Regions from separate parts of the Streptomyces sp. G7(2002) genome, predicted to be linked through region 1. Evidence: predicted binding sites of a transcription regulator. Region 1 holds the regulator's gene; the other holds the start of a gene.
The links. The regulator HspR, encoded in region 1, represses chaperone genes until heat shock. The targets are predictions, from matches to a motif close to TTGAGNNNNNNNNNCTCAA.
Positions count from the first base shown of each region.

Region 2: the regulator HspR is predicted to act here: its motif matches at 4,917-4,935, upstream of lon (endopeptidase La).

Region 1 is NZ_CP102609.1:4,738,713-4,745,991, reverse strand. Features, by position in the region: gene NUT86_RS19895 ((Fe-S)-binding protein) at 1-219, opposite strand, end outside; gene dnaK (molecular chaperone DnaK) at 509-2,365, shown strand; gene grpE (nucleotide exchange factor GrpE) at 2,362-3,012, shown strand; gene dnaJ (molecular chaperone DnaJ) at 3,058-4,233, shown strand; gene NUT86_RS19875 (heat shock protein transcriptional repressor HspR) at 4,235-4,687, shown strand; gene NUT86_RS19870 (hypothetical protein) at 4,787-5,191, opposite strand; gene NUT86_RS19865 (pyridoxamine 5'-phosphate oxidase family protein) at 5,609-6,013, opposite strand; gene NUT86_RS19860 (Uma2 family endonuclease) at 6,043-6,624, opposite strand; gene clpB (ATP-dependent chaperone ClpB) at 6,873-7,279, shown strand, end outside.
Region 2 is NZ_CP102609.1:6,501,568-6,508,846, forward strand. Features, by position in the region: gene NUT86_RS27795 (spermidine synthase) at 1-744, opposite strand, end outside; gene NUT86_RS27800 (rhomboid-like protein) at 1,022-1,882, shown strand; gene NUT86_RS27805 (DUF4279 domain-containing protein) at 2,046-2,504, shown strand; gene NUT86_RS27810 (hypothetical protein) at 2,612-3,166, opposite strand; gene NUT86_RS27815 (YfbM family protein) at 3,248-3,745, opposite strand; gene NUT86_RS27820 (pentapeptide repeat-containing protein) at 3,922-4,755, shown strand; gene lon (endopeptidase La) at 4,958-7,279, shown strand, end outside.

The sequences.
Region 1 (7,279 bases):
GTGCGCCACGCCGACGACGCCCCAGCGGTTCATGCGAGTGTGGCCGACGAACTCCTTGGCCACGGTGACGGTCCGCTGGGCGGGAGCGTCGGTCCGGGTGCCTGCGGGCACCGGCTGGCCCAGTCGCATCTGGCGGTAGATCTGCAGGAGGGCGCGGCCGAACAGCGCCACGGCGACCGCGATGAGCACCAGCGACACGATGATCGCGGCGAGTTGCATGGGAGGCTCCTCGTACCTGCGAGAGCGGAAAACGGTGGGAACTACTAAGCGGTAACTTTTTGGGTCTGCCGCTGAGGTTACCCATTCTCCTCCGCCCCATGAAGCCGCCCGGCCGGTGATCTGCGTCGCGAAGGCAACCCTGTGTGAGGCCCCGGCGTCCTCCGGTGGAGGCCTGGTGACGGTAAGGGCGACATAAAAGTTGAGCGCCCCTGACTCAGGTCTGTTGACAGGTTTTCTTCGGTACTGCACTCTTGAGCCTGTTCCACTCAAGTCAGCTGGAGGAATTGAAATGGCACGTGCGGTCGGCATCGACCTGGGCACGACGAACTCCGTCGTCAGTGTTCTCGAAGGCGGTGAGCCCACCGTCATCACCAACGCCGAGGGCGCCAGGACCACGCCGTCCGTTGTCGCCTTCGCCAAGAACGGCGAGGTGCTGGTCGGCGAGGTCGCCAAGCGTCAGGCGGTCACCAACGTCGACAGGACCATCCGGTCGGTCAAGCGCCACATGGGCACCGACTGGAAGATCGACATCGACGGCAAGGGCTTCAACCCGCAGCAGATGAGCGCCTTCATCCTGCAGAAGCTCAAGCGCGATGCCGAGGCGTACCTGGGCGAGAAGGTCGTCGACGCGGTCATCACCGTTCCGGCCTACTTCAACGACTCCGAGCGCCAGGCCACCAAGGAGGCCGGTGAGATCGCGGGCCTCAACGTCCTGCGGATCGTCAACGAGCCCACCGCGGCCGCCCTGGCCTACGGCCTGGAGAAGGACGACCAGACCATTCTGGTTTTCGACCTCGGTGGCGGCACCTTCGACGTCTCGCTGCTGGAGATCGGTGACGGCGTCGTCGAGGTGAAGGCCACCAACGGTGACAACCACCTCGGTGGTGACGACTGGGACCAGCGCGTCGTCGACTACCTGGTCAAGCAGTTCCAGAACGGCCACGGCGTCGACCTGGCCAAGGACAAGATGGCCCTGCAGCGCCTGCGTGAGGCCGCTGAGAAGGCGAAGATCGAGCTGTCGTCCTCCACCGAGACGACGATCAACCTTCCCTACATCACCGCCTCCGCCGAGGGCCCGCTGCACCTGGACGAGAAGCTCACGCGCTCGCAGTTCCAGCAGCTCACCTCGGACCTCCTGGACCGCTGCAAGACCCCGTTCCACAACGTGATCAAGGACGCGGGTATCAACCTGTCCGAGATCGACCACGTGGTCCTGGTCGGCGGCTCCACCCGTATGCCCGCCGTCGCCGAGCTCGTCAAGGAGCTGACCGGCGGCAAGGACGCCAACAAGGGCGTCAACCCGGACGAGGTCGTCGCCATCGGCGCCACCCTCCAGGCCGGCGTGCTCAAGGGTGAGGTCAAGGACGTCCTCCTGCTGGACGTCACCCCGCTGTCCCTCGGTATCGAGACCAAGGGCGGCATCATGACCAAGCTGATCGAGCGCAACACCACGATCCCGACCAAGCGCTCCGAGATCTTCACGACGGCCGAGGACAACCAGCCGTCCGTGCAGATCCAGGTCTACCAGGGCGAGCGCGAGATCGCGGCGTACAACAAGAAGCTCGGGATGTTCGAGCTGACCGGTCTGCCGCCGGCCCCGCGCGGGGTCCCGCAGATCGAGGTCTCCTTCGACATCGACGCCAACGGCATCATGCACGTGACCGCGAAGGACCTGGGCACGGGCAAGGAGCAGAAGATGACCGTCACCGGCGGCTCCTCGCTGCCGAAGGACGAGGTCGACCGGATGCGCCAGGAGGCCGAGCAGTACGCGGACGAGGACACCAAGCGCCGCGAGGCCGCCGAGACCCGCAACCAGGCCGAGCAGCTCGTCTACCAGACCGAGAAGTTCCTCAAGGACAACGAGGAGAAGGTCCCCGGCGAGGTCAAGACCGAGGTCGAGGAGGCCCTCACCGAGCTGAAGGAGAAGCTCAAGGGTGAGGACACCGCGGAGATCCGCACCGCCACCGAGAAGGTCGCGGCCGTCTCCCAGAAGCTCGGCCAGGCCATGTACGCCGACGCCCAGGGCGCGGCCGGTGCCGAGGGCGCTGCCGGTGCCGAGGGCGCCGAGCAGGCCAAGGCCGAGGACGACGTCGTGGACGCCGAGATCGTCGACGACGAGAAGCCCAAGAAGGACGGTGCCGCGTGACGGAGGAGACCCCGGGCTTCGACGAGAAGCCCGACGTCCCCTCTGACGCCGCTCCCGAAGACGCGGCGCAGGCCGAGTCCGCCGACAAGGCGGGCTCGGCCCCGGCCGGGGACGTAACGGACGTAGCGCTCCAGGCGCAGCTGGACCAGGTGCGTACGGCGCTCAACGAGCGCACTGCGGACCTCCAGCGGCTCCAGGCGGAGTACCAGAACTACCGCCGTCGGGTGGAACGGGACCGGGTCACGGTCAAGGAGATCGCCGCGGCGAACCTCCTGTCCGAGCTCCTTCCCACCCTCGACGACGTCGGCCGCGCCCGCGAGCACGGCGAACTGGTCGGCGGCTTCAAGTCGGTGGCCGAATCGCTGGAGACCGTGGTCGCCAAGCTGGGTCTGCAGCAGTTCGGCAAGGAGGGCGAGCCCTTCGACCCGACGATCCACGAGGCGCTGATGCACTCGTACGCACCGGATGTCACCGAGACGACGTGCGTGGCGATCCTGCAGCCCGGGTATCGCATCGGTGAACGAACGATCCGCCCCGCGCGGGTCGCCGTCGCCGAGCCGCAGCCCGGTGCCCAGAGCACCAAGTCCACCTCCGACGAGGACGCCAAGGCTTCGGACGAGGAGAGCGGTGGCCCGGAAGAGGGCTGACGTGAGGACAGAAACGAAAACCGCGCGGAAGGAGGGACGTCGGGGATGAGCACCAAGGACTTCGTCGAGAAGGACTACTACAAGGTCCTCGGCGTCCCGAAGGACGCCACCGAAGCGGAGATCAAGAAGGCGTACCGCAAGCTCGCCCGCGAGTTCCACCCGGACGCCAACAAGGGCGACGCCAAGGCCGAGGAGCGCTTCAAGGAGATCTCCGAGGCGAACGACGTCCTGGGCGACAGCAAGCGCCGCAAGGAGTACGACGAGGCGCGCACGCTGTTCGGCAACGGCGGCTACCGTCCGGGCCCCGGTGGAGGCGGCAGCTTCAACTTCGACCTGGGCGACCTCTTCGGGGGCGGCGGCCAGGGCCAGGGCGGCCAGGGCGGCGGCTTCGGCGGCGGCCTGGGCGACGTCTTCGGCGGCCTGTTCAACCGCGGCGGCGCCGGTACCCGTACCCATGCGCGCCGTGGTCAGGACATCGAGTCCGAGGTGACGCTCAGCTTCACCGAGGCGGTCGACGGGGCCACGGTCCCGCTGCGGATGTCCAGCCAGGCGCCGTGCAAGGCGTGTTCCGGCACCGGCGACAAGAACGGCACACCGCGGGTCTGCCCGACCTGCGTCGGCACCGGCCAGGTCAGCCGGGGTGCGGGCGGCGGCTTCTCGCTCACCGACCCGTGCGCCGACTGCAAGGGCCGGGGTCTGATCGCCCAGGACGCCTGCGAGGTCTGCAAGGGCAGCGGGCGGGCGACCAGTGCGCGCACGATGCAGGTCCGTATCCCCGCGGGCGTCTCCGACGGGCAGCGGATCCGGCTGCGCGGCAAGGGCGCCCCGGGCGAGCAGGGCGGCCCGGCGGGCGATCTGTACGTGGTCGTGCATGTCGACGCCCACCCGGTCTTCGGCCGCAAGGGCGACAACCTCACCATCACGGTGCCGGTCACCTTCCCGGAGGCCGCGCTCGGCGGTGAGGTGAAGGTGCCGACGCTGGGCGGTCCGCCGGTGACGCTGAAGCTGCCGGCCGGCACCCCCAACGGACGCACCATGCGGGCCCGGGGCAAGGGCGCGGCCCGTAAGGACGGCACCCGCGGTGATCTGCTGGTCACCATAGAGGTGCTGGTCCCCGGTGACCTCAGCGACAAGGCGAAGGAGTCGCTGGAGTCCTATCGCGAGGCGACCGCGGGCCCGGACCCGCGGGCGGAGCTGTTCCAGGCCGCGAAGGGAGCTTGAGATGGACAGCCGGGGCGGGCAGCGTCGTAACCCCTATGAACTGACCGATGAGTCGCCGGTGTACGTCATCTCCGTCGCGGCTCAGCTCTCCGGCCTGCATCCGCAGACCCTTCGGCAGTACGACCGGCTGGGGCTGGTCTCGCCCGACCGCACGGCCGGGCGGGGCCGCCGTTATTCGGCCCGGGACATCGAACTGCTCCGTACGGTGCAGCAGTTGTCCCAGGACGAGGGCATCAACCTCGCCGGCATCAAGCGCATCATCGAGCTGGAGAACCAGGTCGCGGCCCTGCAGCAGCGGGTCATCGAGCTGCAGGGCGCCCTGGAGGGCGCGGCCAGCGCGATGCAGCAGCGGGAGGCGGCGGTGCACGCCTCTTATCGGCGCGATCTGGTGCCGTATCAGGATGTGCAGCAGGGCAGCGCGCTGGTGGTCTGGCGCCCCAAGCGGCCGGAGTGACCGGCCGCGGCGCGGACGCCCGTACGACGTGACGAAGGGCCGGGGTGACCCCCCGGCCCTTCTCGCGTGTGCGCGGCGGCCCCTCGGCCCGCGGCCCGCTCAGCAGCCGTTGTAGCCCGCCGTCGGCATCGACAGCCGCCGGTGTACATGCGACTTCATCGCCAGGGTGTAGACCGGCTCGTCGAGGTCGGCGGTCTCCAGGCGGACGCCGGCCGCGGCGCAGCGCGCGGTGAACTCGTCCGCGCCGTCGATGGCGTTCTCCAGCGCCCGGCGGTTGGGCGCCACGAACACATCGACCAGGCCCTCTTCGACATCACGCCACAGCGCGCTGTGGTCGGCGCGCAGCTGATGCAGGCTGAGCTGGCAGGTCAGGTGGTAGTCACGGGCCGCCGCCCACTGCTTGCACATGTCGTGCTGGCTGCGGTCATCGACCAGGAACGGATCCTCGTCCAGCTCGGACAGCGGCATCAGGCAGGCGATCGCCGTGACTCGGACCGAGTTCATCGTGCCCTCCGGGGCGTGGCGACTGTGGGGGCGACGATACCCCCGCGAGCGGCCCGTGGAGGAGGGGCTGTACCGGGCGGCGAGGCATAGCCGCAGGCGTGACAGATCTTCCAGCCGTCCTGATTGACGGCGAGCTGGCCGCCACAGCGCGGGCAGAGCTCGGCGCGCGGGTGCGGCCGGGCGGGGGACGGACGGCGCGGAACGGTCGTCACGATGCACAATGCCGACGCCATACGGCCTCCAGCTGCTGTCTTTTGCAGGGGACGGGTCCGATGTCGTCCGTGATTGCGCGGAGCTGTTCGGTTCCCGTCGCTCTTGAGTACCAGGTGGGTGGCCCGGAGCGGATCCGGAGGGACCGTTTCCGGCCAGCGGGCCGGAGGGGGCGCCTGGAGGGGGAGCGGGCTCTCGGGCCGGTGCTCAGGCCCGGCCCATCGCCTTGGTCACCGCGATCTCGATCATGACGCGGTCGGGGTTGGGCGTCGGCGTCCTGCCGTACCGCTCGGCGTACCGGCGCACCGCATCGGCCACCGACTCGGCATCCGTACGCACCCGGGCCCGGCCCTCCAGCGTCGCCCAGCGCCCCTTGTCGACCTGGCACACGGCGACGGTGGCGCCGTCCGCCCCGGCGGCGAGGACGTTCTTGACCTTGGTGCTGTCCTTGCGGGTGATGATCCGCGCGATCCGCTGTCCGGCGTCGTAGGTGACGCCCACGGGAACCACATGGGGCGTCCCGTCCGTACGGAGGGTGGTGAGCGTCGGCATCAGATACTCGCCCCAGAAGGCGAGGTACTCCGGGCTGAGGGCGCTGAGGTCATGGGCCATGGGGGCCAGAGTAGTTCGGGGCCCGGGATTCAGAGGAAGTCGGCCGTTTCCAGGTCGAAGGAGAAGGGGGCGGGGAGGGGGAGGGGTTTGCCGACAGGGGCGGTGCTGTGCCCTGCGTAGTCGTCCCCGGAAGGGTCGCTGAACAGCGTGATCTCGGCCCTGCTGCGGTCCACGAGCAGGTAGAGCGGGATGCCGGCGCGGGCGTAGCAATGCCGTTTGGCCTTCCGGTCGCGCTCCGGATTGCTCGATGTCACCTCGACGACCATGGCTACGCCGTCGCTGGGCATCCAGGGAGGGGCGCCGCGGAAGAGACGCAGCGCACGTGGGGCGATGGTGGCATCGGGGATCACATGATTCTTGGGGCACCTGCCGCCGCGGGGCATCTCAAGACCCTTGTAGCCGGAGACGTCCATGTCCACCGCGGACTGTCGCATGATCTGCGAGACGATCCCGCTGAAGCAGTGCTCGTGAGTCCCGTCCGTGGGCGGTGTCACAACGATCTCCCCCTCGATCAGCTCGGCTCGGAAGCCCAGGGGCGTCTCCAAGGCGAGGAAGTAATCCAGGAGGGTTTCTTCGTCGGTGGGCATAGGCGCGTGTGCCATAGCCGTCATGCTGCACCTCCTTGTGGTCGAAGGCCAGTGTCGGCGGGCGGCACGGGCGGCGGCGGTGCGTTCCCCCCCCGATTCGCTCGCACGAGTGAGCGAGGAAGGGGCGGGGCGGCTCCCCAAACCAACCTTGAGTGGAATAGACTCAACTTATCGCATGTTGGTATGTGCAGGATGTGCCGGAGTGTGCGCCGGAGTGGGTTCAGACTGGGCACTGTGGCCGTGCAGGACGAGTCGAGGAGGATCGCGAGGACGTGGACGCCGAGCTGACCAACAAGAGCCGGGAGGCGCTGAGCGCCGCCAATGAGCGGGCGGTCACCGCCGGGCATGCGGACATGACGTCCGCGCATCTCCTGCTCGCGCTGCTGGCCGGGCAGGACAACGAGAACATCATGGACCTGCTGGCCGCCGTCGAGGCGGACGCCGCCGCGCTGCGCAACGGGGCCGAGCGTCAGCTGGCCGCCCTGCCCAGTGTCCAGGGCTCGACGGTCGCGCCGCCGCAGCCGGACCGCGACCTGCTCTCCGCCATCGCGGACGCCACCCAGCGCGCCAAGGAGCTCGGTGACGCCTATGTCTCCACCGAGCACCTCCTCATCGGTATCGCCGCCAAGGGCGGGCGCACCGGCGAGCTGCTGGAGCAGCAGGGCGCCGGCGCCAAGAA
Region 2 (7,279 bases), 1.8 Mb from region 1:
ATGGACCGCGTCGGGGACGCCTCGGACAACGGGGATCTCTTCCGTATGTACCCCGCTGAAACCGGCATTTCGCAGTGCGTCCTCGAAGGCCGGCGAGGGCTGCGCGGACCAGACGGCGAGCACTCCGCCGGGCGTCAGACGGTCGCGGCAGGCGGCGAGCCCGTCGGGGGAGTAGAGGCTGTCGTTGTCCTCGGTGACGGTCCAGTCGGGGCCGTTGTCGATGTCCAGGCACAGGGCGTCGTAGGTGTCCTGGTCCGCGTCGGTCCGCAGATGGGCGACCAGGTCGGTGTGCAGGATCTCGCTGCGCGGATCGGCCAGCGCGGCCGCCGAGACGGCCGACAGCGGGCCCGTGCGGTGCCAGTCGATGACCGCCTCCTCGCGCTCGACGACGACGATCCGGCCCCAGTGCGGCTGCTGGGCCGCACGGGCCAGGGAGAAGCCGACGCCGAGGCCGCCGATCAGCACGGAGGGGCGGGGGCGGCCGGCCGGCAGCGCGTCCAGCGCGGCGTCGATCAGCAGCCGCTCGGACCGGCCGTCGGAGGTGTCCATCAGGAAGCAGCCGTTGGCGATGATCTCGTAGATCACCGGTGACCCGGGGGTGCCGGAGCCGTCGGTTCCGGGGGCTGCGGGGGGTTCGGCCCGTTGCCGCAGCACCACCTCGCCGTACGGACCCTCGCGGCGGTCGAGCGTGCGCGGGGCCTCGGGGGCGCCGGTCGTTGCCTGCGTCGGTGTCACGGGAGCCATGGCGCCATGGTGGCCAATACGGGGTGCGCCGGTCCAACGCTTTGGGGCGGTCGCTCGGGTGCCGCTTCGGTGGTCGCTTTTGGGCGGTATTCGCCGCCGGATACCCGGACGTGAAGTATCTGCTGACGGTTGCCTCATGTGATGGATATCACTCTCACAGGTTCTTCATGGGTTGAGCGTGCAGGGTGGTCCGGGACGTAGAGCAGGGCAGAGATTCACGGCCGAGGGACACGGGCGTGGCTCACCGGATGCGCCAGGACGGAAGGGGCCTCGGACTGTGAGCTGGCTGGGAACCGCAGGGAGAATACGGACCGGTCGTGAACCGGCCGCCGCGCCGGGACCGGACACCGGTCCGGGCGGGACGCCGGGCCTGCTGGCCGGCATCCCCCGGCAGCGCGGGGGCCGGACGGCCCGGGCCGGCGCCGTTGCGGAAGGGCCGAACACCCCTGATGCGGCGGTGCGTTGGCGGCCCTGGAGGCTGCTCCCCACCCCCCTCGGCACCCCCTTCACCTTCGGCTACGCCGTGCTCCTCGCGGCCACTTCGCTCTTCGCCGAGTACGCCGACCCGGGGCTGGTCTCCGAACTCCTGCGCGGCTCCAGCACCGATGTCGTCCATCTCGCCCAGGCCCCGCTGCTGGTGCTGGTCGCCAGCGCCTTGTGGATCGCCGGCGGGATGGCCTCCGGGTACGCCGTCGCCTTCCTCTTCGTCCTGACGGCGCTGGAGCGGCGGGTCGGCGCGCTGCGTACCGTCGCGGTCTTCTTCGGCGGCCATGTGCTCGCCACCCTCGCCACCGAACTGCCCGTCGCCTTCTCGGTCGCCGCCGGCCGGCTGCCGGAGAGCTCGCTGCACCGCCTCGACTACGGCATCAGCTTCGGCGTGATGACCTGCACCGGAGCCCTCGCCGGCCTGCTGCCCGCCTGGTCGCGCTGGCCTCTGCTGGCCGGCGTCGGCTATGTGGCCCTGACGGATCTGCTCGCCTACGTGGACCCGCTGAGCGACTGGGGGCATCTGCTCTCGCTCGCCCTGGGCGTGGCGAGCTGGCCGCTGCTGCGCCGCTGGCGCGACCACCGTGCCGCGGCCGCGCCGCTCCTCGGCGATCTGGGCCACCCCGCCCTGCGGGGCGCGCGGACGTACTGAGCGTCAGGCGGCTCTGCCTTGTGCGAGTTGGCCGAGCTCTGCGCAGGGTGGGGTCGCCCAGGGGGCTGGGTGTGGCGCGCACCTCCGGTCACCGCGGCTGCCTGACTGCCGGGGCACGCATCACCACAGGCGGCCCACTTCCCGCGCGGCTATCCTCTGCGGGATGGCACCGGACCAGTACGCCTACTTCGCGCTGTTCAGCCGGCACACCTCGGCGGACGACATGACCTCCCAGCTGGGCATCAGTCCTGACGAGGTAACCGTTCGCGGCAGCCGGTTCACCGAGCCGGTGACGGTTCCGGTCGATCACTCGTGGATGGTCGTCTGCCGGGAACCGGGCCTGCGCGTCGACGAGCAGATCACCCGCATTCTCGACAGGCTCCAGGCCCACACGGACCGCATCGCCGATCTCACCCGGCATCTGGCCGGCACCGGCGGCGGAGCAGTGCTTCAAGTGGTGCGCCGCTTCAACGACACCGACCGCGCCCGGCCCGGCACCGCCGATGTCCCCAACCTCCTCGGCTGGCATCTGGACCGCAGGGTCCTGGACTTCCTCGGTGCCACCGGCGCCGCGCTCGACGTCGACGAGTACGACATGGCCGGAGACAACGACGCCGGGTGAGCACGCGGCTCCGTACTCACCTGGGCGAATGAGCCGTATTCCGGCGGCTTGACAGCAGCATGCGGAAGCCGGGCGTCCCGTGGCTCGGCCGGTCCGGACGGCAGGAGCTACGGCCGCGCCGTCGACCGGTAGGTGTGGGTGATCGCGTAGGCGCAGCCGCCCAGGAGCGCCACACCGGAGAGCACTCCGCTGACGAACGGCACCCAGGCCACGGCGGAGGTGGCCGCCATGCCCAGACCGGTCGCGCCGAGCGCGGTCAGCGTGGCGCCGGGGACGGCGATGCTGCGCCGCTTCCAGACCGCCATCAGCGCGACGAAGTGCAGACCGACGATCAGCGCGATCCAGGCCACGGCGGTCTGCTCGGGAGCGCCCGCCGCCCGCAGCGCGAGATTGCCGCCGATCAGCAGCACCGCCTCGGCCCCCACGACGAACGCGAACTTCCCCCGGAACCAGTCCGCCTGAGGTGCCTCGGCATCGTCCGGCGCGGGCCGGCCGCGGCGCCCCGCCAGCAGCGCGAGCGTGAGCAGCCCGGCGAAGGTGAGCACCGCGAGCACCCGGAGGGCGATACCGATCGCCGGATTCAGCGGGTCGTGGGCGTTGGCGACCACGAAGACCGTCCCGAAGAATGCGCCGATGAAAACTCCGGACATCCGCTGCAACATGCGGTGAAGGTAGCAGTCATGACGGGGTGTGAGGACGGTCGCGACGGGCTTTCCGCGCGGATCCGCCCGGACCGTCCGCCGCTATCCGAGCCACATGAGCATGCCGTCCCCCTCGTCCGCCGCCGCGCGGAAGAAGGGCCGCAACAGCTCGTAGTGCGCGCTGACATAGTCCAGTGGCTCGCCCCGCTCCCAGACGATCACCGGATACACCTCCGCCGCGGCGAGGTCCGCCGGGCCGACACCGGCCGTCAGGCTCTCCGCGGATATCCCCGCCAGCGCCTCCGCGGCGCCTCGCACCTGCTCGGGGGTGAGGTAACGGGGCGGACCGTAGCCCCAGTCGTCGGCTTCCGGGACGGCCTCCTCGCCATGGACGATGTCCACCGGGAAGGACGTGCGGCGCAGCAGGAACCCGAGGGCGTCCCAGGCCTTGTCGATGTCCAGGCAGCGCGCCGGCGCGGGCTCCGGGCACTGTGCGGCTTCGGCTTCCATCCGCCCGCTGACCAGCTTCAGCGCCCACTCCGGATCGCCCAGGGCGCGGTCGAGTTCGGCAGGAGTGACACGCGCGTACTCTCCGATCATGCTCATGGTCCCGAGGCTAGGGGCGACCACTGACAACGCCCGGTGAGCGCCGGGAAGGCCCCGGCCGCAGCGAGAGGAACCGGCCCGGCGCGGCGGCTCTGCGCCGGCTGGGAGAATGGCGGTCCCTTCCGGGCACGGCTCGTGCGGTGCCCGCCGGTCGCAGGAGTACACGCACCTTGTCCCCAGAACGCAAGCCATCGATTCCGGACGTCGGGGAACTCGGCCTGCAGTCCGACTGCGGCAGCTGCTTCGGGCTGTGCTGTGTCGCGCTGCCGTTCGCGGCCTCGGCGGACTTCGCGATCGACAAGGACGCCGGCCGGCCCTGCCCGAACCTGCGGACGGACTTCCGCTGCGGTATCCACAGCGAGCTGCGCCCGCGCGGTTTCTCCGGCTGCACCGTCTTCGACTGCTTCGGCGCCGGACAGAAGGTCTCCCAGGTCACCTTCGGCGGGCAGGACTGGCGGCAGGCCCCGGGGACCGCCCGGCAGATGTTCGACGTCTTCCCCGTCATGCGGCAGCTGCACGAACTCCTCTGGTACCTGGCCGAGGCGCTGAGCCGGCCGGCGGCCCGCCCGGTCCACGCCGATCTGCGCGCCGCCCTGGAGGAGACCGAACGCCTCACCCGCGCCGGCGCCGAGGAGCTCACCGGGCTGGACGTGCCCGCCCACCGGGGCGAGGTCAACGCCCTCCTGCTGCGCACCAGCGAACTCGTACGGGCCGGGATCCCGGGCCGCAAGAAGGAGCGGCGGGGCGCCGACCTCGTGGGGGCCCGCCTCAAGGGCGCCAACCTCCGGGGCGCCAACCTCCGTGGGGCCTACCTGATCGCCGCCGACCTCAAGGGCGCCGATCTGCGCACCGCGGACCTGATCGGCGCCGATCTCCGCGCCGCCGACCTCTCCGGCGCCGATCTCACCGGCGCCCTCTTCCTCACCCAGTCGCAGCTCAATGCGGCCAAGGGCGACGCCGCCACCGAGCTGCCGCAGACCCTGACCCGCCCCGCTCACTGGTAGCGAGCCCGCTGCGGTCCGGCTCGCTCCCCGCCGGACCGTCGTTGATCAACGGGTGCGCGCCCGGCCGTGCCCCCGGATCGCCGCGGCCCCGCCCGGCGGCGGCAACTCCCTGATCGCTCACAGCGAACGCACCCGGGGGAACATCCCCCGGCCCAACGGCATTGAGTGAGTAAAGCTCAACTTGCTTGCCGAAGGGGAGATCATGGCTTCGACGTCCACATCGCTCACTCTGCCCGTGCTGCCCCTCGATGACGAGGTCGTGCTCCCCGGCATGGTGGTGCCTCTGGACCTGTCCGACGCGGACGTACGGGCGGCGGTGGAGGCCGCACAGGCCGCCGCCTCCTCGGGTAACAAACCGCGGGTGCTGCTTGTGCCCCGCATCGACGGGGAGTACGCGGGGATCGGCACGCTCGGGCGGATCGAGCAGGTCGGGCGGCTGTCCGACGGCGATCCCGGCGCGCTGATCCGGGGCCTGGGCCGGGTGCGGATCGGTTCGGGCACCACCGGGCCCGGTGCCGCGCTCTGGGTGGAGGGCACCACCGTCGAGGAGCAGGTCCCCGATCCGCTGCCCGGAGCGGTGGCCGAACTCGTCACGGAATACAAGGCGCTGGCCACCAGCTGGCTGCGCAAGCGCGGCGCCTGGCAGGTCGTCGACCGCGTCCAGCAGATCGAGGACGTGCCGACGCTCGCCGACAACTCCGGCTATTCGCCGTTCCTGACCACCGAACAGAAGGTCCGGCTGCTGGAGACCGTCGACCCGGTCGCACGGCTGAAGTCCGCCACCGAGGCGCTGCGTGAGCACCTCGCCGAGCAGGACGTCGCCGAGTCCATCGCCAAGGACGTCCAGGAAGGCGTCGACAAGCAGCAGCGGGAGTTCCTGCTGCGGCGGCAGCTGGAGGCGGTCCGCAAGGAACTCGCCGGACTCAACGGCGATCCGGAGGACGAGGGCGACGACTACCGCGCCCGGGTCGAGGCCGCCGACCTGCCCGAGGACGTCCGCAAGGCCGCCCTCAAGGAGGTCGACAAGCTGGAGCGGTCCAGCGACCAGAGCCCCGAGGGCTCCTGGATCCGCACCTGGCTGGACACCGTCCTCGAACTGCCGTGGAACGAACGGACCGAGGACGCCTACGACATCGCCGGCGCCAAGGAGGTCCTGGACGCCGACCACGCCGGCCTGGAGGACGTCAAGGAGCGGATCACCGAATACCTGGCCGTCCGCAAGCGGCGGGCCGAGCGGGGCCTCGGTCTCATCGGCGGCCGTCGCGGAGGAGCCGTGCTGGCGCTCGTCGGGCCGCCAGGGGTCGGCAAAACCTCGCTCGGCGAGTCCGTGGCGCGGGCCATGGGCCGCAAGTTCGTCCGGGTCGCGCTCGGCGGTGTCCGGGACGAGGCGGAGATCCGCGGCCACCGCCGTACGTACGTCGGCGCGCTGCCCGGCCGGATCGTCCGGGCCGTCAAGGAGGCCGGGTCGATGAACCCGGTGGTGCTGCTCGACGAGATCGACAAGGTGGGCTCCGACTTCCGGGGCGACCCGGCCGCCGCCCTCCTGGAGGTCCTGGACCCGGCGCAGAACCACACCTTCCGCGACCACTACCTGGAGGTCGAACTCGACCTCAGCGATGTGGTCTTCCTGGCCACCGCCAACGTCCTCGAAGCCATCCCCGAGCCGCTGCTCGACCGTATGGAGCTGGTCCGGCTGGACGGCTACACGGAGGACGAGAAGGTGGTCATCGCCCGGGACCATCTGCTGCCGCGCCAGCTGGAGCGGGCCGGTCTGGAGCCCGGCGAGGTGACCCTGGAGGACGAGACGCTGCGCAAGCTGGCGGGCGAATACACCCGCGAGGCGGGCGTACGGAATCTGGAGCGCACGGTCGCCAGGCTGCTGCGCAAGGTCACCGCACAGCACGAACTGGGGGAGCGGAAGCTGCCGTTCACGGTCGGAGTGGACCAGCTGCGCCCGCTGATCGGGCGGCCGCACCACACCCCCGAGTCGGCCCAGGACCCGGCCGAGCGGCGCACCGCGGTGCCCGGTGTGGTCACCGGCCTCGCGGTCACCGGCGCCGGCGGCGATGTGCTCTATGTGGAGGCCTCACTCGCCGATCCGGAGACCGGCGCGTCCGGGCTCCAGCTGACCGGCCAGCTCGGTGACGTGATGAAGGAGTCCGCGCATATCGCGCTGTCGTTCCTGCGCTCCCACGGCGCGGAACTGGAGCTCCCGGTCGCCGACCTGAAGGAGCGCGGAGTGCATCTGCACGTACCGGCGGGCGCGGTCCCCAAGGACGGGCCGAGCGCGGGCGTGACGATGACGACGGCGCTGGCCTCGCTGCTGTCGGGCCGGCAGGTCCGGCCGGATGTGGCGATGACCGGTGAGGTCTCGCTGACCGGGCGGGTGCTGCCCGTCGGCGGGGTCAAGCAGAAGCTGCTGGCGGCGCACCGGGCCGGCATCGGCACCGTCATCATCCCCCGGCGCAACGAACCGGACCTGGACGATGTGCCGGCCGAGATCCTCGCCTCCCTGGAGGTCCAC